3 regions of the Cyclobacterium sp. L-R genome follow, and region 2 is predicted to be linked to each of the others. Evidence: riboswitches for the same ligand, from Rfam matches in the RefSeq annotation. Region 2 holds a riboswitch; each other region holds the start of a gene.
The links. Region 2 has a riboswitch for S-adenosylmethionine ahead of AC13EX_RS09745 (homocysteine S-methyltransferase family protein). Riboswitches for the same ligand answer to the same signal wherever they lie in the genome.

Region 1: linked by a shared signal. The riboswitch ahead of AC13EX_RS24245 (O-acetylhomoserine aminocarboxypropyltransferase/cysteine synthase family protein) and the one ahead of AC13EX_RS09745 (homocysteine S-methyltransferase family protein) in region 2 are both predicted to bind S-adenosylmethionine.
Region 3: linked by a shared signal. The riboswitch ahead of AC13EX_RS02980 (trans-sulfuration enzyme family protein) and the one ahead of AC13EX_RS09745 (homocysteine S-methyltransferase family protein) in region 2 are both predicted to bind S-adenosylmethionine.

Annotation. Positions count from the first base shown of each region.
Region 1 is NZ_JBSXOH010000100.1:43,033-50,222, forward strand. Features, by position in the region: gene AC13EX_RS24235 (VOC family protein) at 45-434, opposite strand; gene AC13EX_RS24240 (homoserine O-acetyltransferase family protein) at 455-1,510, opposite strand; gene AC13EX_RS24245 (O-acetylhomoserine aminocarboxypropyltransferase/cysteine synthase family protein) at 1,521-2,825, opposite strand; SAM riboswitch class I at 3,017-3,126, opposite strand; gene AC13EX_RS24250 (S8 family peptidase) at 3,703-5,355, shown strand; gene AC13EX_RS24255 (cysteine desulfurase family protein) at 5,380-6,531, shown strand; gene moaC (cyclic pyranopterin monophosphate synthase MoaC) at 6,546-7,031, shown strand; gene AC13EX_RS24265 (NTP transferase domain-containing protein) at 7,015-7,190, shown strand, end outside.
Region 2 is NZ_JBSXOH010000065.1:117,325-124,514, reverse strand. Features, by position in the region: gene AC13EX_RS09750 (hypothetical protein) at 1-843, shown strand, start outside; SAM riboswitch class I at 1,114-1,215, shown strand; gene AC13EX_RS09745 (homocysteine S-methyltransferase family protein) at 1,292-2,335, shown strand; gene metH (methionine synthase) at 2,339-5,053, shown strand; gene metF (methylenetetrahydrofolate reductase [NAD(P)H]) at 5,213-6,166, shown strand; gene AC13EX_RS09730 (hypothetical protein) at 6,276-6,740, shown strand; gene AC13EX_RS09725 (CCA tRNA nucleotidyltransferase) at 6,737-7,190, shown strand, end outside.
Region 3 is NZ_JBSXOH010000034.1:17,016-24,205, forward strand. Features, by position in the region: gene AC13EX_RS02980 (trans-sulfuration enzyme family protein) at 1-1,021, opposite strand, end outside; SAM riboswitch class I at 1,138-1,242, opposite strand; gene AC13EX_RS02985 (GDSL-type esterase/lipase family protein) at 1,785-2,438, opposite strand; gene AC13EX_RS02990 (DUF4407 domain-containing protein) at 2,756-3,829, shown strand; gene AC13EX_RS02995 (sulfatase family protein) at 3,983-5,455, shown strand; gene AC13EX_RS03000 (hypothetical protein) at 5,482-7,134, opposite strand; gene AC13EX_RS03005 (DUF4249 domain-containing protein) at 7,127-7,190, opposite strand, start outside.

The DNA.
Region 1 (7,190 bases), on a different contig from region 2:
AGAAGGCTGAATAGTTTTTCAAATCCTTAAAAAATGAATTAAAATTACTCCCAAATCCCTTGAGGTACTATTTCTAGTACATTGCCAAATGGATCCTCAAAATAAAAACTACTTAACTGATTTCTCCATTCTTGAGTGTGGGTAAACACTATTCCTTTTTGACTTAATTTTTCCCTAATCTCTAGGTAATCCTCTTTTCTCACCTCAAAGGCCAAGTGTTGCTTCCCATAGGCAAAGTGTGGAGGCAAACTGGTTTCATTTTTTGTTACTTCAGGGAGAAAGCAAAGCAAGACGCTTTCCCCACATCTGAAAAACACATGCCTTTTATCCACCTTTGAAATCAAGGGCATTTCTAATACTTGATGATAGAATTTTTCTGCTAAATCTAAATCATCGATGTACAAACAAGTTTCCTTTATCTTCGTGTATGGAATCATACAAGATGAATGTTTGATTAACCGTTATTCTCCAAATAAAAAGATTTTAGTATGTATTGCAATTGTTCATACTCAATTAAGAAAGCATCGTGACCATAAATGGATGTAATTTCTCTATAGGTCCCTTTGGGTACATGCTTACTGATGTACCTGGATTCCTCGCTTGTGAATAGAATGTCGGTATCTACTCCTATAGAAAGCACTTTGCATTTGATATTTGATAGGGCTAGGGGTGTGCCACCTCTTGATCTACCTATATCATGACTATCCATGGCTTTAGACAGTGTCCAATAAGACATTGCATTGAATCTATTGGCTAATTTTAAGCCCTGGTATCTTAAATAGCTGCTTATCTTAAAACCATCTCTTTTCTCTTCAGTCTCACTTTGGTTTTGAAGAAATGTCAATGGATGTCTGTAGCTGAGCATGCCAATTGCCCTGGCTGTTTCCAGGCCTTTTTTCCCTGCTTCGGGATCTAATTTACCCCAAGTTCCATCAGATTCGATTGCCATCCTTTGGGTTTCATTAAAACCAATTATCCATGGCGAGGCTTTTGCATTTGAGGCTACGATGATAGCATTTTCTAGTTTATCACCTAAAGTGACAGCCCATTCCAATGCTACCTGACCACCTAAAGAACCTCCAATCACCGTGTTGATTTTTCCCAAGCCCAGGTGAATTCTCAATTTATCCAACGCTGCCGCTATGTCCCTGGTTGTAATATTAGGGAAGTCATAGTAATAAGGTTTTCTATTTTGCGGATCATTACTCAAAGGTTGAGTTGAACCATAGCAGGAACCAAGGAAATTAGCACAAACAATGAAATATTTGGAGGGGTCAAAAAATTTGTCCTCCCCAATCAGTCCAGACCACCATTCCTGGGGGTTGGCATCTCCTGTTAATGCATGCATTACCCATATCACATTGTCTTTATTGGCATTTAACTGCCCTTGGGTAGTGAAATTCAATTGGAATTCCGGAAAAGATTCTCCGGATTCCAAAGGTAATGCTTCTTGGCAATAGAAAATCTCTTGAGTCATTTCAATAGTCAAATGCGGCGATTGAAGGTTCATTTTAATAGTTTTATATTTTGTCGAAGGCAGAAGTAAGGTCTGCTTTCACATCTTCAATGTGTTCTATACCTAATGAAATCCTTAACATAGAAGGGGTTACACCTGCGGCTAATTGTGCTTCATCAGAAAGCTGCTGATGGGTGGTAGCGGCGGGTTGAATGATCAAGGTTTTTGCGTCTCCTACATTGGCCAAATGGGAAATTAATTCCAAATTGTTAATGAAGTTTGATGCAGTTTCTTTGTCTCCTTCAATTTCAAAACTCAATACGCCACCAAATCCATTTGGAAGGTATTTTTTAGCCGTTTCGTGATAAGGACTATTCGGCAATCCTGGATAGTTTACTGACTTCACTTTAGGATGTTGCTCTAGCCATTTTGCAAGTTCCAAAGCATTGTCAACTGTACGTTGTACACGTAGTGATAATGTTTCTAACCCTTGCAACAATAAAAATGAATTGAATGGGCTGATAGCAGGTCCAAAATCTCTAAGTCCTTCTACTCTTGCTCTAATTGCAAAGGCAATATTTGGAAGTCCCAAAGGATTGTTGTCTCCAAATGTATCCCAGAAATTCATTCCATGATAACCTTCAGATGGCTCAGAAAATTCAGGGAATTTACCGTTGCCCCAATTGTAATTACCACCGTCTACAATTATACCTCCTATAGAAGTACCATGACCACCAATCCACTTGGTAGCAGAAGAAGTGACAACGTTCGCTCCATGTTTGATAGGCTGACAAAGGTATCCTCCTGCGCCAAAAGTATTGTCTACTACTAATGGGATGTCATGTTTTTTGGCAAGTGCAGCTATTTCTTCAAAATCTGGAACATTAAATTCTGGATTACCGATAGTTTCTACATAGATGGCTTTGGTGTTTTCATCTATTTGTTCTGCCAAATCTGCGGCTTTGTCAGATTTTGCAAACCTTGCTTCAATTCCTAACCTTTTGAAAGAAACCTTAAACTGATTGTAAGTACCTCCATATAAATAAGGAGAGGTTACAAAATTGTCTCCAACACTAAGGAAGTTATTTAGCGCCAAAAACTGAGCAGCTTGACCTGAAGCAGTTGCTACAGCAGCTACACCACCTTCTAATGCTGCCACCCTCTTCTCAAAAACATCAGAGGTAGGGTTCATTATCCTTGTGTAAATATTACCAAACTCCTTTAATGCGAAAAGGTTTGCACCATGTTCCGCAGAATTAAAGGCATAAGAAGACGTTTGGTAAATTGGAACAGCCCTGGAATTGGTGGTAGCATCCACCTCTTGACCGGCATGAACTTGCAATGTTTCGAAACGATAATTTTTTGACATGTTATTTGTTTTTTAGGTTTGTTATCAATTCTAATAAACTTGATTAAGTATAAAATGTGTAAAACTACCTGAGGCTAAAAGCACATAGGGCAGAATTTTTCCATCCTTTTAGAAAAGAAATTAAATGATTGAAGAAATACCTGGAAACTTTGTCCTTTTTTATTCTGTAAAATAAAATCATATAGTTTTTGAATTTATATTCCCAGATGTAAACTTTTTCATCTGGCAGGAATTGGCACCTTGGATTTTCCAGGTTGCCAGAGGGTCAACGAGCCTGTCTCTTGCCTCTTCTATATAAATCCTAGCTACTTCTAAAAAGTAAAAGGATTGTACAAAATAAACCTACATTGTCAAATTTTCCAATAGATGACCGTAATTTTTTCTTTTAAAAAGTTAATTAGTCAGTTAATCAGTAAGTTACATTATTTTTAAACAATGGAAATGGTTTCACCAGTATTATTTCATGGGAATTACAAGGAGAAGATATAGCCGATAAAAATAGCTCCATAAGGTAATTAAACCATTTTTGCCACGTTAAGGTATTCAGCTCTCACAGGAAGAGTGTACATTAAGTAATACTGGGTCATTTGACAATTTCACACTTAATAGAATAGTCTTGAAGAAGATATGTTGGCTATCTATTGAATTATAGGTACCCACCTAAAATTGGAGCTTCAAATGAATCAATCAGCGAATAACTCTCGAATTTGATGGGCTTTTATTCAGTGGTCTTTAAATTAAACCACAAAAAGTATAATCTTACCGTAAAAGTTTTGGAAATTTGTTTCAAACTTAATCGTTGGTACCTTTCTGTTTGATAGTTCAGTAATAACAGCGATAAAAAAATCAGTTAAATTTTATTTATACTTCAAATTTTATGGAAAGAAATTTCAAAACTTATTTTTATGCTTTTTTACTGGGGATTTTTCTCAGTGGGTACGGGTCTGTTTCCGCTTTTACAGGAGTTAGTTTTGTAAAAGACAGTATTGAAACTCCAAACAATTGGTTTTTGCTTGACCCCATAGATGATGGGATAATGGGAACAGGGGCCGAGAAGGCCTATGAGAAATTGCTTCAGGGGAAATCACCAAAAGCCATGATAGTGGTGGCTGTAATTGATTCTGGAATAGACATCACCCATGAAGACCTTCAGGGGAAAATATGGACCAATGAGGATGAAATTGCTGGAAATGGAATAGACGATGATAAAAATGGTTATGTAGATGATGTGCATGGCTGGAATTTTATTGGAGGTAAGGATGGGTCTCAAGTAGATAATGATTCACATGAACTGACCAGAGAATACATTAGACTCAAAGCCAAATATGCTGATGTTGAGGAAGAGGATGTAAAACGTAAGAATAAAGAGGAGTTTGCTTATTGGGAGCGAATCAATGCAAACTTTGAAGAGAGTAAAAAAGAGGCTGAAGGCAATTACAACATGTACAACAACATGATGGAAGGTTTTTCTAATATGGCTGATATAGTAAAAGAGGAATTCAATGTTTCTGATTTTAAGGAAAGCGATTTGGCTGATTTCGAATCTGATGACGAGAAAATCTCTGCTGCAATAGATATGTTGAAGCAAATGTTTGGAATGATCAGAATAGAAGATGCAAGTATCAATACCATACTAGGGGAACTTGAAAAAGCTGTTGAGCATTTTGAAGTACAAGCCAAATATGCCTACAATACAGATTTTGATCCTAGACATATTGTAGGAGATGATCCTGAGGATTACAAAGAAAAATTTTATGGAAATAACGACCCTACAGGTCCTGATCCATCTCATGGAACCCATGTAGCAGGAATCATCGCCGCTAATCGTGGTAACGACTTAGGGATTGAAGGGATAGCGGATCATGTGTTGATTATGCCGATAAGAGCTGTGCCTAATGGGGATGAGAGAGACAAGGATATTGCCAATTCAATTAGGTATGCAGTTGACAATGGTGCTAAAATCATTAACATGAGTTTTGGTAAATCCTATTCTCCTGGAAAAAAATATGTAGACAAGGCCGTCAAATATGCAGAAAAAAAAGGAGTACTTTTAATTCATGCAGCAGGAAATAGTTCCAAGGAAGTTACGCCGGAAAATAATTTCCCAAACAGGTGGTTTGCCAAGAGAGGTACATCTAATGCTTGGATTGAAGTCGGTGCTTCCGGCCCAAGGGATAATCAAGATTTACCCGCTACCTTTTCTAATTTTAGTAAAGAAGGTGTAGATTTATTTGCTCCAGGGGTAGATATTTATTCTACCATTCCTGGCTCAGAATACGAAAACAATAGTGGTACAAGTATGGCTGCACCAACTGTATCAGGGGTTGCTGCATTATTGCTTGCCTATTATCCTGAACTTAAGCCTAAGGAAGTACGAAGCATTCTAAAGAACTCCGTTTATAAAGCCGGAGGGGAAAAAGTTAATCTTCCCGGACAAGAGGAAATGGTCAATTTTGGAGATCTGAGCCAAACTGGAGGTATAGTGAATGCCTACCAAGCAATTCAAATGGCTGAAAGGTTGGCCAAATAATTGGATCAATTGAAACCGTATTGAATGGATTTACCCCTTTATTTTGATTACAATGCAACCACTCCATGTCATCAAGAGGTAGTAGAGGCAATGTTGCCCTACTTTACCTCTACTTATGGCAATGCCTCTAGTGGACATCATCCCTATGGTTGGTTTGCTGCAGATGCGGTAGAATCCGCAAGGGAGGAAGTAGCCGAATTGATTGGAGCAGCCGCTAAAGAAATTCTATTTACTAGTGGTGCGACTGAAGCCATTAATCTGGCAATAAAAGGCCTTGCCTTGGCCAAAAATGAAAACAAAAAACACCTCATTACCATAGCTACAGAACACAAGGCAGTTCTTGACAGCATGGAAGATTTGGTTCGACAGGGTTTTGAATGGACTTGTCTTCCTGTGAATGCCAATGGGGAAATCTCCTTGGACCAATTGAAGTCCAGCTTTAAAGAAAATACCCTGTTATTGGTTGCCATGACGGCCAATAATGAGACAGGTAATTTGCATCCCATCAAAGAAATGGCAGCCTTGGCCAGGGAGCATGGCGTACTCTTTTTAACAGATGCTGTTCAAGCCATTGGCAAAATCCCATTGAATGTCAAAGAATTGGGAGTGGATATGTTGGCGCTTTCTGCACATAAAATGTACGGACCTAAAGGGGTAGGCGCCTTGTACATAAGGAAAGGCAGTCCCAAATTAACTTTAAAAGCTCAAATCACAGGTGGAGGTCAAGAAAGAGATTTGAGAAGTGGTACCTTAAATGTACCCGGCATAGTGGGGTTAGGAAAGGCTTCTTCTTTAGGACTAGCCAATCAGTTGGATGAAGCCCAAAGGCTTTCTAAATTGAGAAATAAATTAGAAACAGGCTTGCTTGAAATTGAAGACAGTCAGTTAAACGGTTCTTCCAATCGATTGCCACATGTATGTAATGTTTCGTTCCGAGGCATTTTAGGTAAACCTTTGTTGATTAGAATTAATAAAAAATTGGCGGTCAGTTCTGGGGCTGCCTGTAGCAGTGTGACAGATAAGCCCTCACATGTACTCACAGCCATGGGCCTCGATGGTCCCACTGCAATGGCTACTTTGAGGCTTTCTCTTGGTAGGTTCACTACTGAAGAAAATGTAGATTTTGCCATTAGTTATATAAGCAAAGTAGTTAATGATTTACGAACAGCTTCTTAATTTAATTCATTGTAATGACAAAAAAAGACTTTACACATCTGGACAATAAAACAGGGAACCCTGCGATGGTTGATGTAGGAGGGAAACAAATTACACAACGCTTTGCGAAGGCTTCCTGCAGGATGGTATTGGGCAAGGAAATAATGCAATCACTCAATGATGTTTCTGAGTTGGTCACTAAAAAAGGACCTGTTTTCCAAACGGCCATTATTGCAGGGACCATGGGCGCAAAAAGAACTTCAGATTTGATTCCTTTATGCCATCCCATAGGAATGGATGATTGTAAGGTAAATATAGAAATAGCAGGGGAGGAAGAGATATTGATCAGCTGCAGTACCCGTGTTACAGGAAAAACTGGAGTAGAAATGGAAGCCATGACAGGGGTGTCCATAGCCGCATTGACGATCTATGACATGTGCAAAGGATTTTCACATGATATATTGATTAAGGAAATGAAATTAGAAGAGAAAACAGGAGGTAAACGTGATTTCAAAAGATAAGCACCAAAAACATGTTTCTTTGGCCAGACCATCTCTGGGGGATTATGGCAGGATAGAGTTGGGCTTTTTGGGAACTTCATGTGGTATTATTCAGAAAATGGTCCATGAGCTTATTCTGAATCTTTCCAGCGATTACAAAATGGCCTATGTTGATGCTGA
Region 2 (7,190 bases):
AGAGAACGCAATATTCATAAAGGAACGCAAAATTTTGGTGGGTTTTTGACCGAAATTGGCTTTCAATTTGGCTACGATTTTAGTGTGCCAGGCTTGGAAGAAACGGTTGGTTTACTTGGTAAATTTGGTTATTCCTTCAGTCCATTTGAAGGGGCTTGGGAAATGAATGACATTACCTTTGACAACTTGCAAAGTGGTGCTTTTTTTAGATTAGGAGCGGGTATTTCTATGCCGGATCAGAATCTGTTCTTCCCCGATGCTGGTATTGGAGTGCACTTTTTTTATGGGTATAATTTCACCAACCCAGATGGCCTAAATGATTATTTGGTAAACAACGGATTGGCTCCTTTTAAGGATAGACCCAATAATTTGGGAATGAAAATAATCGGAGAAAACCGAAGGTGGATCTATTCAGTTGATATTTTTAATATAGCAAATTCAGGTATAGCTGATGAAAATAGGGAGCAGACATTAAATAGTGTTAGGCTTTATGGCAACTATGGTTACCAGCTATATAAAATGAGAAATCTAGAATTAGGGGTACTTGCCGGTTTAGGGTATGGAAATATCCGTTATACTTTAACCAATGTCAAAAAGCCTGATTTTCCTATTTTGTTTGAAGAACCGGATTATGATGGCTATTTGAAGAGCAGAGGAATAATGGGCAAATCTGAAGTAATGGTAGCTTATGCGTTTCCTGTGTTTAATAAAATGTTTAGGATTGTTACCTCTGCACATGCTGGATATGAGTTACCATTAAGCACTTATAAACTTGGCGAGCTTAATATGTCGAGTTATATGGCAGGCCCTTATCTTCAACTTGGGGTTGGTTTAAGACCATAATTGTATCAACTTGATTAATTGAGCTATAAAGATGCACCTTGTGGAGATTTGATAATATTTGGAGTAAAAGACCAATGTTTTGTTGGAAACGTTTATTGTTTGGTTTTTGTATGTTTTTTAAAAATAATATTTTGTTCTAACTGTGTTTATTTTGTTCCTAATGTTTTGTATTGCTGAGTAACAGCATTTATTGAACCCGCTTATAGCAGGAGGAATTAAAGTTTTTCGCAAAAAGAGAATTTTTTTCCTGAATTCATGTTACTTTTGAATTGCTTATCGAGAAAGACGGAGGGTAGGGCCCTATGATGTCTTAGCAACCTGAGTTGACAAGGTGCTAATTCCCATTCCGGAAATGCCGGATAAAGATGAGCCGCAAAAGTTAGAAAATATCCTCTAGTTTTACATCGGTTCATGCTCGTATAAGCTTTTTAATTAATATACGATTCACATGGCAAGAAGAACCAACTTATTACTTCAGCAATTACAAAAGCGAATTTTGATATTGGATGGTGCTATGGGTACCATGATCCAAAGATATGGTCTTCAGGAAGAGGATTTTAGAAATCAAGAACTTGCGGCTGTAAAAAAATCTTTAAAGGGGAACAATGATTTGCTTTCTTTGACCCGCCCGGAGATCATCAAAGATATCCACAAGGCCTATTTTGAAGCTGGAGCAGATATCATTGAAACCAACACATTCAGTAGTACTTCAATAGCTCAGGAAGATTATGGGTTAGCTGAAATTGCCTATAAACTTAATTTCGAGTCTGCAAAGATTGCAAAGGAAGTGGCAGACGAATTTTCTGCCCGAGAGCCTGAAAAACCAAGGTTTGTAGCAGGTGCAATTGGACCGACTAATAGGACAGCTTCCTTATCACCAGATGTCAATGATCCTGGTTTTAGAGCCATTAATTTTGACCAATTGGTTGCCGCCTATTCCGAGCAGGTGGAAGGTTTGTTAGACGGTGGAGTGGATATTCTTCTTGTTGAAACGGTGTTTGATACCTTAAATGCAAAAGCCGCAATTTTTGCAATTCAAGAAGTTTTTGAAAAACGAGACCTTCCTTTAGAACCTAAGGAAGGTGGAGTGCCTATTATGGTTTCAGGTACCATCACTGATGCTTCAGGAAGAACACTTTCCGGGCAAACCACCGAAGCCTTTTTGATCTCTATTTCCCATGTACCCTTATTAAGTATTGGTCTGAATTGTGCATTAGGTGCCGCTGAGCTTAGGCCCTATTTAAAAGTACTATCAGATAAATCACCATTTAATGTGAGTGTTTACCCCAATGCAGGTCTTCCCAATGAATTTGGAGAATACGATCAGGGGCCAGATGAAATGACTGAGGAAGTGAGCTTGTTTTTAAAAGAAGGTTGGGTGAATATAGTTGGTGGATGTTGTGGGACTACTCCCGAGCATATCTCGGCTTTAGCAAACACAGCCAGCAATTTCCCTCCAAGAGTTCAGCAGGTATTAACCGAAGAAGATTAATTCATGAGCAATTCTAAAAAAATGCCTAGCTTACAGCTATCAGGACTAGAACCATTGGTTTTCAATGCGAACCTAAATTTCGTAAATATAGGTGAGCGAACCAATGTTACAGGTTCGAAGAAATTTGCAAGGCTTGTACTTAACGACAATTACGATGAGGCCCTTGAGGTGGCGCTTGACCAGGTAAGAGGCGGCGCTCAGATTTTAGATGTATGTATGGACGAAGCCATGCTAGACGGAGAAGCTGCAATGGTTAAATTCCTTAATCTGGTAGCCTCAGAACCAGAAATCAGCCGGATTCCAGTGATGGTCGATAGTTCCAAGTGGAGAATTATTTTGGCTGGGCTTAAATGTATTCAAGGTAAGGGAATTGTTAATTCCATTAGTTTGAAGAATGGTGAAGAAGAATTTTTGGAACAGGCCAAAACCATCAAAAAGTTTGGCGCTGCCGTTGTGGTGATGGCTTTTGATGAAAAAGGGCAAGCAGATTCCTATCAAAGACGAATAGATATCTGTAAAAAATCTTATGACCTGCTTACGCAAAAAATTAGGTTTAAGGCTCAGGACATTATTTTTGATCCCAATATATTTCCTGTTGCTACAGGAATGGATGAGCATAAAAACAATGCTGTTGATTTTTTCCGTGCGACGAAATGGATTAAAGAAAATCTGCCAGGTGCCAAAGTAAGTGGCGGTGTGAGTAACGTGTCTTTTTCCTTTAGAGGGAATAATCCCGTAAGAGAGGCCATGCATGCAGTGTTTTTGTATCATGCCATTAGGCATGGTATGGATATGGGAATTGTCAATCCCTCCATGTTGGAGATTTATGATGATATTCCCAAAGAGTTACTGGATCGGGTTGAGGATGTAATGTGGAACAAAAGGGAAGATGCTACAGAGCGTTTGCTTGATTTCGCAGATTCGGTTAAGTCTCAAGGAAAGAAAGGCAAGGCAGATGAAGCCTGGAGAAGTTCACCTGTTGAAAAAAGGATTCAACATGCTTTGGTAAAAGGGGTGTTGGATTATATCATAGAGGATACGGAAGAGGCAAGGCTAGATTTAAAAGATGCCCTGAAAGTCATAGAGGGTCCTCTAATGGATGGCATGAATGTAGTTGGAGACTTGTTTGGTGAAGGGAAAATGTTCTTGCCTCAAGTAGTGAAAAGTGCTAGAGTAATGAAAAAAGCGGTTGCCTATTTGGAGCCATTTATGCCCTTGCCGGGCACAAATGCCACTACAGGTGAGCAAGAAGACAATATAAAGAGAATATTATTGGCTACAGTTAAAGGCGATGTTCATGACATTGGCAAAAACATAGTCGGGGTAGTATTGGCCTGTAATTCCTACAAGATTATTGATTTAGGGGTGATGGTAGAGACGGATCGAATCATTCAGGAAGCCTTGGACAGTAAAGCACATATAATAGGCTTAAGTGGTCTGATTACTCCATCACTTGATGAAATGGTTAATGTGGCTTCAGAAATGGAGAGGAGAGGTTTGGATATTCCTCTACTGATAGGTGGTGCCACCACTTCCAGAATTCACACAGCTGTAAAAATAGACCCTGTATACAGTGGTATAGTGGTTCATGTTGCTGATGCTTCCAAATCTGTTCCTGTGGCAGGTGAGGCCATTAGTAAAGAAACCAGAGATCAATATAAAAAAGAAATAAAGGCAACTTATCAAAAGCTTCGTGAAGTACATGCTGCCAAGCAGGAAGTAAAGCAGATGTCTACTTATAAAGAAGCTAAGTCAAATCCTGTAGCCATCGATTGGCCTAACTACACACCTTTTAAGCCTAAGAAATTAGGGGTGACCGTGTTGGAAGATATGGACCTTTCCGTTATTAGAGATTATATAGATTGGACGCCATTTTTCAGCACCTGGATGCTTTCTGGAAGATTTCCGAAGATTCTAAAAGATCCTGTAGTAGGAGATGAAGCACTCAAATTGTACAATGACGCCAATAAAATGTTGGATAGGATTGTAAATGAAGGTTGGTTGAAAGCAAGTGCAGTTTTCGGTCTCTTTCCAGTGCAAAGGTCGGGTGATGATTTAGTGATAGATCCACAATTCACGGAAGGAAAACCCTATTCGTTTCATTTTCTAAGGCAACAAGGTCGAAAAGGAAAAGGAGTTCCTAACAGGTCTCTGGTTGACTATATTCATCCTGAGGCTACAGATTATATGGGGGGATTTGCAGTGACCGCTGGTTTAAACATAGAGGAAAAACTTAAGGATTTTCAGGAGCAGGGTGATGATTACAATGACATCATGTTAAAAGCAATGGCTGATCGTTTGGCGGAAGCTACAGCAGAGTATTTGCATTTGAGGGTTAGAAAAGAATTTTGGGGCTATTCTCCGACAGAATCGTTGGAAAATGAGGAGCTGATAAAGGAGAATTACACTGGTATTCGTCCAGCACCCGGCTATCCTGCTTGTCCGGAACATTCAGAAAAGCGTACCCTTTTTGACTTGCTTGATGTAGAAAAAAATACAGGGATGAAGCTAACAGACAGCTTTGCCATGCTGCCAACCTCTTCTGTAAGTGGTTTTTACTTTGGTCATCCAGAAAGTAAATATTTTGGATTAGGAAAAATTGGCAAAGACCAGGTATCTGATTATGCTCGTAGAAAAGGCGTGTCGATGGCTCAGGCTGAGAAATGGCTGTCACCTAACCTTGCCTACACTCCTAAGCTCACTTCGGAGGCTAAATAGGATTTCAAGTCCCACAAAGATGTTGATTTTGAAAAGAATTACTGGTTAAATTAAGTTTCAAAATCAGGTCATTTAGTACAATTAAAATAAGTTTTGGGTAAATAAAACAGGCCCAAATATTTCTTAAAGCACAACTTGGTTGCTTAACAATAGACTAACATGAAGGTTACCGATTACTTAAAGAATACAGATAAAACACACTTTTCTTTTGAAATTCTTCCTCCCCTAAAAGGACAGAGTTTGACCAACTTATTGGACGGAATTACTCCTTTAATGGACTTTAATCCACCTTTTATAGATGTGACTTACCATAGGGAAGAATACATGTATAAAAAACATGCCAATGGGCTTCTTGAAAAAATAAGTACGAGGAAAAGGCCAGGTACAGTAGGTATTTGTGCAGCCATTATGAATAAGTTTAAGGTAGATGCAGTACCACATTTATTGTGTGGTGGGTTTTCTAAGGAAGAGACTGAAAATGCACTTATTGACTTGTATTTTATAGGGGTAGAAAATGTATTGGCATTGAGGGGAGACGCTCCTAAATCAGAGGCGAATTTTATCCCAAATAAAGACGGGCATAAATTTGCTTCCGAACTTGTGGGCCAAATCATAGGAATGAATGAAGGCAAATACCTTCATGACGAAACTGAAATAGGTTTCCAAACTGACTTTTGTGTAGGTGTGGCTGGCTATCCTGAAAAGCATTTTGAAGCGCCAAGTTTGAATTTTGATTTGAAAAAGTTAAGAGCGAAAATTGATGCTGGGGCTACTTATATTGTAACCCAAATGTTTTTTGACAATCAAAAATATTTTGATTTTGTAGAGAAGGTAAGAGAGGCAGGGATTGATGTGCCGATTATTCCAGGGTTAAAACCAATCACTACCTTGTCTCAGATCGTTAATTTACCAAAAACTTTTTTCCTAGATTTACCGGATGATTTAATGCTCGAATTGGAGAAATGTAAAAATAACGCAGAGGTAAAGGAAGTGGGCATTGAATGGGCCATACACCAAAGCAAAGAATTGGTTAAGTATGGTGTGCCTACATTGCACTATTACACCATGAGTAAGGCAGACACGACTTATAAGGTAGCCAAAGAAGTGTTTTAATTCCCTTGTTGAATTATTATTAGGGAGAGGCAATGCAATGGTAAAGATTGACTTATTTTGACCCCGGAAAAGAATTATTACCTATTTTCGGGTTAAATAAAAAACAAAAGTGGACTATAAGGAAATAAGTAAGGAATTTGCTAAATCAGGTCAGTTAAATTTTCAGGATACGAAAGGGACAAACTTTGAATGGATCAAAGTGACTGATTGGAAACCGGAAATGGAAGGCGTGTTTTTGGTTCATGAAATCTATCAGTTAAAGTCACTGGTAGGTAATTTCTCTGACGTAGCTTTGGATATTGTAGAATTTGCTGCAGATAAGACAATTTTCCAGTGCCCTCAGCCGGCATGGAATATAAATAAGGGTAAATCCGGCGGATTAATTAAATTTGCACTGGTAAGCTCACCCTTTTGGAAGCAAGTACTCAACCAAGTTCAGGAAATTGTATTTCTGAGGTGGCAAAATGAGGTACTTCCTTCAACGATCAAGGGGCTCCAGACTTTTCCTTTTAATAGGGAATCCAAGGTGATGCAACTGCATGAAGATGGTCGTGTGAAAATTATAAATGGATGAATCTGACAAGTTCTTTAGGAAATATTCAAATCTTTGAAAAGGTTGGCAAAATAGCAGATAATTTGGGCACGGAAACCTATGTAGTAGGTGGATATGTTCGAGATATACTTTTAAAAAGACCAAGCAAGGACATTGATTTTGTATGCATTGGTGATGGGATAAAGCTGGCTAAATCAGTGGCTGGTTCTTTAGAAAATAAACCACCTGTTTCAGTTTTTAAAAATTTTGGTACCGCCATGATCACAATGGAGGATTGGGAACTGGAATTTGTAGGAGCGAGAAAAGAGTCCTATCAGGACCATTCGAGAAAACCTAAGGTGGAGGCAGGGACACTTCAAGAGGATCAGGAACGCAGGGATTTCACCATCAATACTCTGGGAATAGGTTTAAATGCTAAAAATTTTGGAGAACTTTTGGATCCCTTTGACGGTGTAAAAGACCTCAAAAGAA
Region 3 (7,190 bases), on a different contig from region 2:
CAATGCTACGGCTATCGCCCAAATTGGCAGTTACAGAGATCATTTGTAATTGGTCAATGAACTTTTTAGCTCTGGATAATCCCCCTTTTAAAGTGAGGGTGATGATTCCTCCCCCATGTTTCATTTGTTTTTTGGCAAGATGAAATTGGGGGTGAGAAGTCAAAAATGGATATTTCACTACATCCACTTCCTTATTTCCTTCAAAATACTGAGCGATTTTAAGTGCACTTTCACAATGTCTGTCCATTCTAACAGCCAAAGTCTCCATGCTTTTGGCCAATATCCATGCATTAAAAGGTGATAAAGAAGGGCCAGTATGACGCATGAAAAACTGAACCTCATCTATTAATTCCTTTTTTCCTAATATCAATCCTCCAAGCACTCTTCCTTGACCGTCGATAAATTTGGTTGCGCTATGGGTGACAATATGAGCCCCCCATTTTGCAGGCTGCTGGAGGTAGGGCGTAGCAAAGCAATTGTCCACAACCAAAACAAGGTTGTGTGCATTTGCGAATTTGGCAATGTATTCTAAATCTATAATTTCTAGTCCCGGATTTGAAGGAGTTTCTATAAACAACATCTTTGTGTTTGGTTGAACCAAGCGCTCCCATTGGTCAATTTCAGAAATGTCTCCATAAGTATGCGAAATCCCCCATTTAGGGAATACACGCGTTAAAAGTTGGTGTGTAGACCCAAACAATGATCTGGAAGCTAGAACATGGTCTCCTTGCCTAAGTAAGGACGCCATGCTGCCAAACATTGCCGCCATCCCGGAAGCAGTTGTGACACCACTCTCTGTGCCTTCTGCAGCACATACTTTTTCTATTAAATCACTTGTGTTAGGGTTTGCATATCTGGAATAAATATTCCCCTCAATTTCATCAGCAAACATTTGCCTAGCTTGTTCTGCTGAATCAAAGACAAAACTGGAACTTAAGTAAATAGGAGCAGAATGTTCTCTTTGATTTGAGGAGGAGGCAGCTATCCTTACTGCTTGTGTTTCAAAATTTTTATAATCCATATTAGAAATTTTCTTATCGTACATACATGAAAATAACCCATTCAACGAAGCCGCAGAATAGCATATAATAATCGAGATAGATAAAGAAGGAGAATGTAAGTGCTGTCTTATTTTCTAATTTATCGTTCCCTATTTATTGGGCAGGTATTGGCACCTTTCCTTGGTTCGGAAGGTTGCCAGAGGTTCACAGAGCCTGATCTCTCGCCTCTTCTTTATAAATCAGTTTCCTGAAATTTAATGCAAATAACGGAATGGAAAGGCTATTTTCCAAATTCCTTTTGTGTTTTGTACAATATAAGGACGTTTTTAAGATAAAATAAAATGCTCCCTTTTATCGAACAAGCCGAAAAACTTGTTTTCTGAGTATTTGTGACTCGGGAAGAGGGCTTAAAGTTTGCCTATTGGATGCTCAACTGAAGCCTGGAAAAAATGGTTATAGAAGTTATAAAGGAGATTAAAAAACAATTCTTTCAAGAGTGTATTTAAACTACCTGCCTTTCAAACGCAAATTGAGTCAATTGAAAGACAGGTAGCTGAACTTACTCCTTTGATTCAACCCAAAATATGCAATAGATATTCTACTACGTGCTGAAATCGCTTTAAAATCAGCCACTTCGTTGCTGTTTGGAGATTTCACCATAGCGGTGCTATGCTAAAAATCTCCAAACAGTCTGATATTCTTGCGATTTCAACACTCATTATGAATCCTATTACATAATCCGGGTTCAATGAAGTTGTTTGTGTTATTTTTTACCTCAATGTTTTATAGAAACCTCTTAATAGTTTTGGCCCAAATGGCATAACCTTTTTCATTCATGTGAAGATTGTCTTTAAGAAAGATATCTTTCATAGGTTCCTTGTCTTCGGCAAGCATGGGCTTCCATAGATCTGCATACTTTAAGTATTTTTTACCTTTTGTGGATTTCTTTAGTTTTTTGTTTAAATCAAGGTATTGATCAGCCAATTCCCATCTAGCAACACTTGGTTTTGGGCTTATAAGAATGATTTCTGTTTCTGGAAGTGCTTCGTGAATTTTACTAATGATAAGGTCAAATGTGACCAATATGTCTTCTACAGTTTTACCAGCTGAAAGATCGTTGTCTCCTTCATAAATAAATACCTTGGTAGGCTTATAATCTAGGATCAATTCGTTGATGTAAAAATTCAAATCACTTGCTTGTGAACCCCCAAACCCACCATTTATTACATTGTGCTCAGGGAAATCTTTTTGCAGGCTTTTCCACATACGAATTGTGGAACTACCGGTAAATACAATCGAATTTAAATTGTCTTTTACAGGATAATCTTTATTAATCTTAGCCACCTGATCTTTAAATCTTTCAGGATTTTGTGCAAAAACTGAGGAACAAGTAAATAATAAGAGTGAAATTAAAAAGAAGTTGTTTTTTGTCATCATCGGGTATTGAATTTTAATCCCCAAAATACTTCATTTCTTCGATAATTAAAACACTTTTTTTACTTGATTGTATCAATAGCGGACAATCGGTGCGGACAGTTATTTGTTTTGTACTTCTAATTTTATGGTTACTAGCCATTTTAAGAAATGTAAATTGAATAAACCTTAAATATTAATTTTATTTATTATTTAAATCATTGAAAAACAGTTATATACAATGGTTTTGGGAATAAGAGTTATAATTGTGTATTTCAGTAAATATTTGGCAATGTCCTTGAAAGGTAATTCGTTTAAAATCTAAAGAGTTTCCTTATTATATGAATAAACTAGAACGCTTTCTTGTATTTTGTTCAGGGGCTTACCAACCTCTGGTGAAGCGGTGTCCAGGTTCCATCCATCAATTTATTGGAATAGGAGGGACTGTTCTTTTTACTGCGGTGTTTGCAGGCTTGTCTGTTGGTTATGCACTTTTCACTGTTTTTGAATCTTTTTTTGCCGTTTTGGCGGTTGGAATTGTATGGATGCTGATGATTTTTAATTTGGATAGATACATTGTGTCTACCCTTAAAAAGAGGGAGAAATTCCTTTCTGAATTTAAGCAGGCCATACCCAGGCTTTTATTGGCAGTATTGATTGCCTTGGTCATTGCAAAGCCATTGGAGTTAAAGATATTTGAAAAGGAGATCAACCGGGAGTTGGATCGGCAGCGTTTGGCCACTATCAGTGATAGTAAGGATGAAATAAAGGCTGGATACCCAGAGTTACTTGATTTAGAAGCCCAAATCGATGAATTGAATGCTGAAATTAAAGAAAAAGAAGCTTTTAGAAATCAAAAGCAAACAGAATATGACAATGAGCGTTTTGGTGTGAAAACGAGTGAAACTACCGGTAGAGCAGGTATTGGGATCAATGCAGAGAAAAAGGAGAGGCAACTAGATCAAGCCCAACAAGATTTGGAATACACCCAAAGCTTAAACCGCAAGAAAATAGACGATTTGGTAAAGCAGAAATATGAATTAAACGAAAAAATGGCTGCCGAATTGGATTACCAAATGGTTTCACTTGATGCCAACAATGGCCTAGCAGCGAGGATTCAAGCGCTAGATTCGCTTACAAATGCTAACAGCGCTGTGTATTGGGCCAATATTCTAATTATGGCCTTGTTTATTATGATAGAAATGGCTCCTATTTTAGTCAAACTAATGGCTAAAAGAGGACCTTATGATCACCTTTTGGAATTGTATGAGGCCGGAGTTATTTTGTCAGCTGATGAGCAATGGTATAAAAAGAGCAGGGAGAGTGAATTGAGAAAGGATGTTTTTGATGAAATTCAACCCGAGAGAAAAGCAGCAAGAAAGGCATTTGATTTAAGTTTGCTGGAGAGAGAATGATGCTTTTAGATTCCAATTAAGTTAGCATTGAATTAAGCGTTCAATTGGCAAAGAGCCTTATTTGATTGACCAGAAAATTTAAATAAAAATTAATTTGATATTGATTTAACAATTATTTTCGCCAAATTCATCTCGACCCAAATTTCACCAAGGATGAATTTTAATAAACTGTTGATTTTTAATTGTATTCTTTTATTTAGTGTTGCTTGCAAGCGAGAGGTAGAAGAAACTAAGAAGGAAAAGCCTTCAGTTGCCCCAAATGTTGTTTTTGTATTGGCTGATCAATGGAGGGCCCAATCTATAGGTTACCTAGGCAATGAGGATGTCATTACCCCTAACCTGGACAGCCTTGCTATGGAGAGCGCGGTGTTTCACAATGCTGTGACTGTGATGGCTGTGTGTGCTCCATGGAGAGGTAGTTTTATCTCCGGGCAGTACCCTTTGACCCATGGGGTGTTTTATAATGACAAACCATTTCCTACAGAGGCCAATACCATTGCCAAAATATATAAAAAAGCTGGTTATCAAACTGGCTACATTGGGAAATGGCACCTTAATGGTCACAAAAGAGGTGAAGAACCATTCAGTGCAAGGAATAAACCTGTTCCAAAAGAAAGAAGACAAGGTTTTGATTATTGGAAAGTTAGGGAAGTTACCCATAATTACAATGACTCCTTTTATTTTGATGAGGAGAACCAAAAGCAGTATTGGGAAGGGTATGATGCATTTTCACAAACAGACAGTGCCATAAGTTATATCAATAAAAATAAGGACAATCCTTTCCTTTTGGTGCTTTCCTGGGGGCCTCCGCATGACCCATACCATACAGCTCCAGAAGCGTATAAAAAAATGTATGATGCTTCAAAAATCAGTTTACGCCCCAATGTTCCAGAAGCTTTTGCGGATAGTGCCAGAAATGTTCTTGCCAACTATTATGCACATTGTACAGCCTTGGATTATTCGGTAGGTGAATTGTTAGCAGCAATTGATGAGGCAGGAATTGCCGACAATACCATATTTGTTTTTACTTCTGAGCATGGAGATATGTTGATGTCCAAAGGTGCATTGAAAAAACAAAGGCCTTATGATGAGTCCATAAAGGTGCCTTTACTCATTAGATACCCTGACAAATTGGGCAAAGTGGCACATCAAATTTATGATCCGATCAATACTCCTGATCTTTTGCCTACTTTATTGGGTTTAAGTGATCTGGGAATACCTGAAACCATAGAGGGAACTGATTTTTCTAAACCTCTTATTGATGGTGATGAATTGGGAAATGAGGCTGCTTTGATCATGCTCCCTGTGCCTTTCCATGAATGGAAATTCTTAAACGGGGGAAGGGAATTTAGAGGCGTAAGAACAAAAAAATATACCTATGTAAAAGATTTGCTAGGCCTATGGTTGTTGTATGACAACGAGCTAGACCCTTATCAAATGCATAACCTCGTTGATTTGCCTCAATTTACACAATTAAAAAACCATCTTGATGGAGTGTTAATGGCAAAACTAAAGGCCACAAATGATGAATTTCTTCCTGCCGATGAGTACATGACAAAATGGAAGTACTTATACGATAGGAATGATAGCATTAGGAAGGAAAACTATCTCGAACTTAACAGGTAAAATAAATTAATGGGTCGAGTACTGTCCTAATCAATATCTAGATAATATTTGTTCGTTTTTAAGCTATTGTTGAGTTTATCCATAAACTGTATGCGTAGCATATATTTTCCTTTTAGCTTAGAAGGTTTAAATGAAAAGTTTAAATTTCCATTTTCATCTGTTTTTAAATTTGTCTGCCAAGTGAGGGTACTTCTGAAATCAGGAAAATGGTCATTGTTAACCGTAAACTCATTATTAGGAAAGTACTGGTAGGGTTTTTGAACACCGCTGTAAGTGATAAACAAGGCATTTTTAGGCAAATCAAAGCCTCCAAAATCATTTTTAAAGGAGGTCAGGTTAACCATTCCCGTAAATTGCTGATCATTGATATAGAAATAGCGATTGATGATATCCATTCTTGCTATGCCTTTAGGATTAAAATTGGCAAATGCATCACTGTCCAAGACAGGCATACCATCTATTACCAATAGTGGATTTTCCTTGAATACCAGATTGTAAGGGATGTTGAAATTTTTGAATATTGTTTTTTTGTTTTGGTTTCTTACCAAAACCATCGGTACATATTCTCTGATGGTGGTAGCCATGTCCTTAAACCTGTTATAATCATCTAAAAAATAGCTGTAATCAGTAATGTACTGAAAAGGTAAAAGCTCTTCCGGTATTTTTAATGGTGCAAGGTAGTATTGATGACTGGCCCTTGCCAAAATCTTGTTTTCAATAAAAGTCTTGTCTTCCTTACTTAATTGCAAGAGAGGTAGCTGAAAGTTTTCCTCAGGAATTTTTTCCCAAAAAGGAGTAGCAAGTATGAAGTTTACCTGTTGGTCTGTTCTTGTAGATTGTATAATGGCATAATCATAGTAAGAAAAATTGCCAGTATCAAAATAAAGATTTCCTTTACTATCAGGCTTGTCGACAAACATGTGTGATTGACTTCCGTGAAGGGTTAAAAAAAACACTTCTGTTGTGTCGATCTTTTCATCAAGTAGTTTTCCTTTTATTATATGTCCGTAAAGTTCCGGAACCAAGGTAGTATTGGTAGTAGAAGCAGCTGATGAATACATCTCCGAAAAGTTTAAATTAGTTTCCAGATTGTCAAATGGAGTTGATTTATTGATCACCAATGAAATATCATTTGCCTTGGCAAGGGGAATTGATACCTCGATAAGGTTGTCATTTACTTCGATCAAGTGTTCATCCAATTGCTTCACGGAATTACTATTCACCACCTCTTTTGAAGGAAGGATAAGCGGAGGTTTTTTAGGATTGATGATAGAAACGATGGATTGGAAAACTCCTTTTTCTCCAGAGACATAAGGGCTAATTCTGGTATATACCCTTAGCAAATAATGGTCAGATGGTAAATCTGATGGAATCATAAGGTAGGAGTTGGCCTTTCCATCTACCAGGTCAGCAAGATCTCTTACCACTGATATACCATTTCTATCTAACAGTTCCATATATATTACCTTTGAGGGACTTGGTTGGTCATCAGCTGATACTGATACGTTCATCCATAAATACTCCTCGGTAAGGGATACTGGGTTAACAACATAGGCAATCACTTCCTCTTCAGGGAGTTGTTGGTTGTTTTGAGCCATTAAGCTATAGTTCCCAAGGAAACAAAGACCTAGAATAATCATAGTCAAGGTCAGGTATTTTGTGTTTAATTGCCTATTCATCCTTCCAATAGTCTGGTTTCTCGAGAACTCCACCTCTAAGCCTACAATCCGTACAT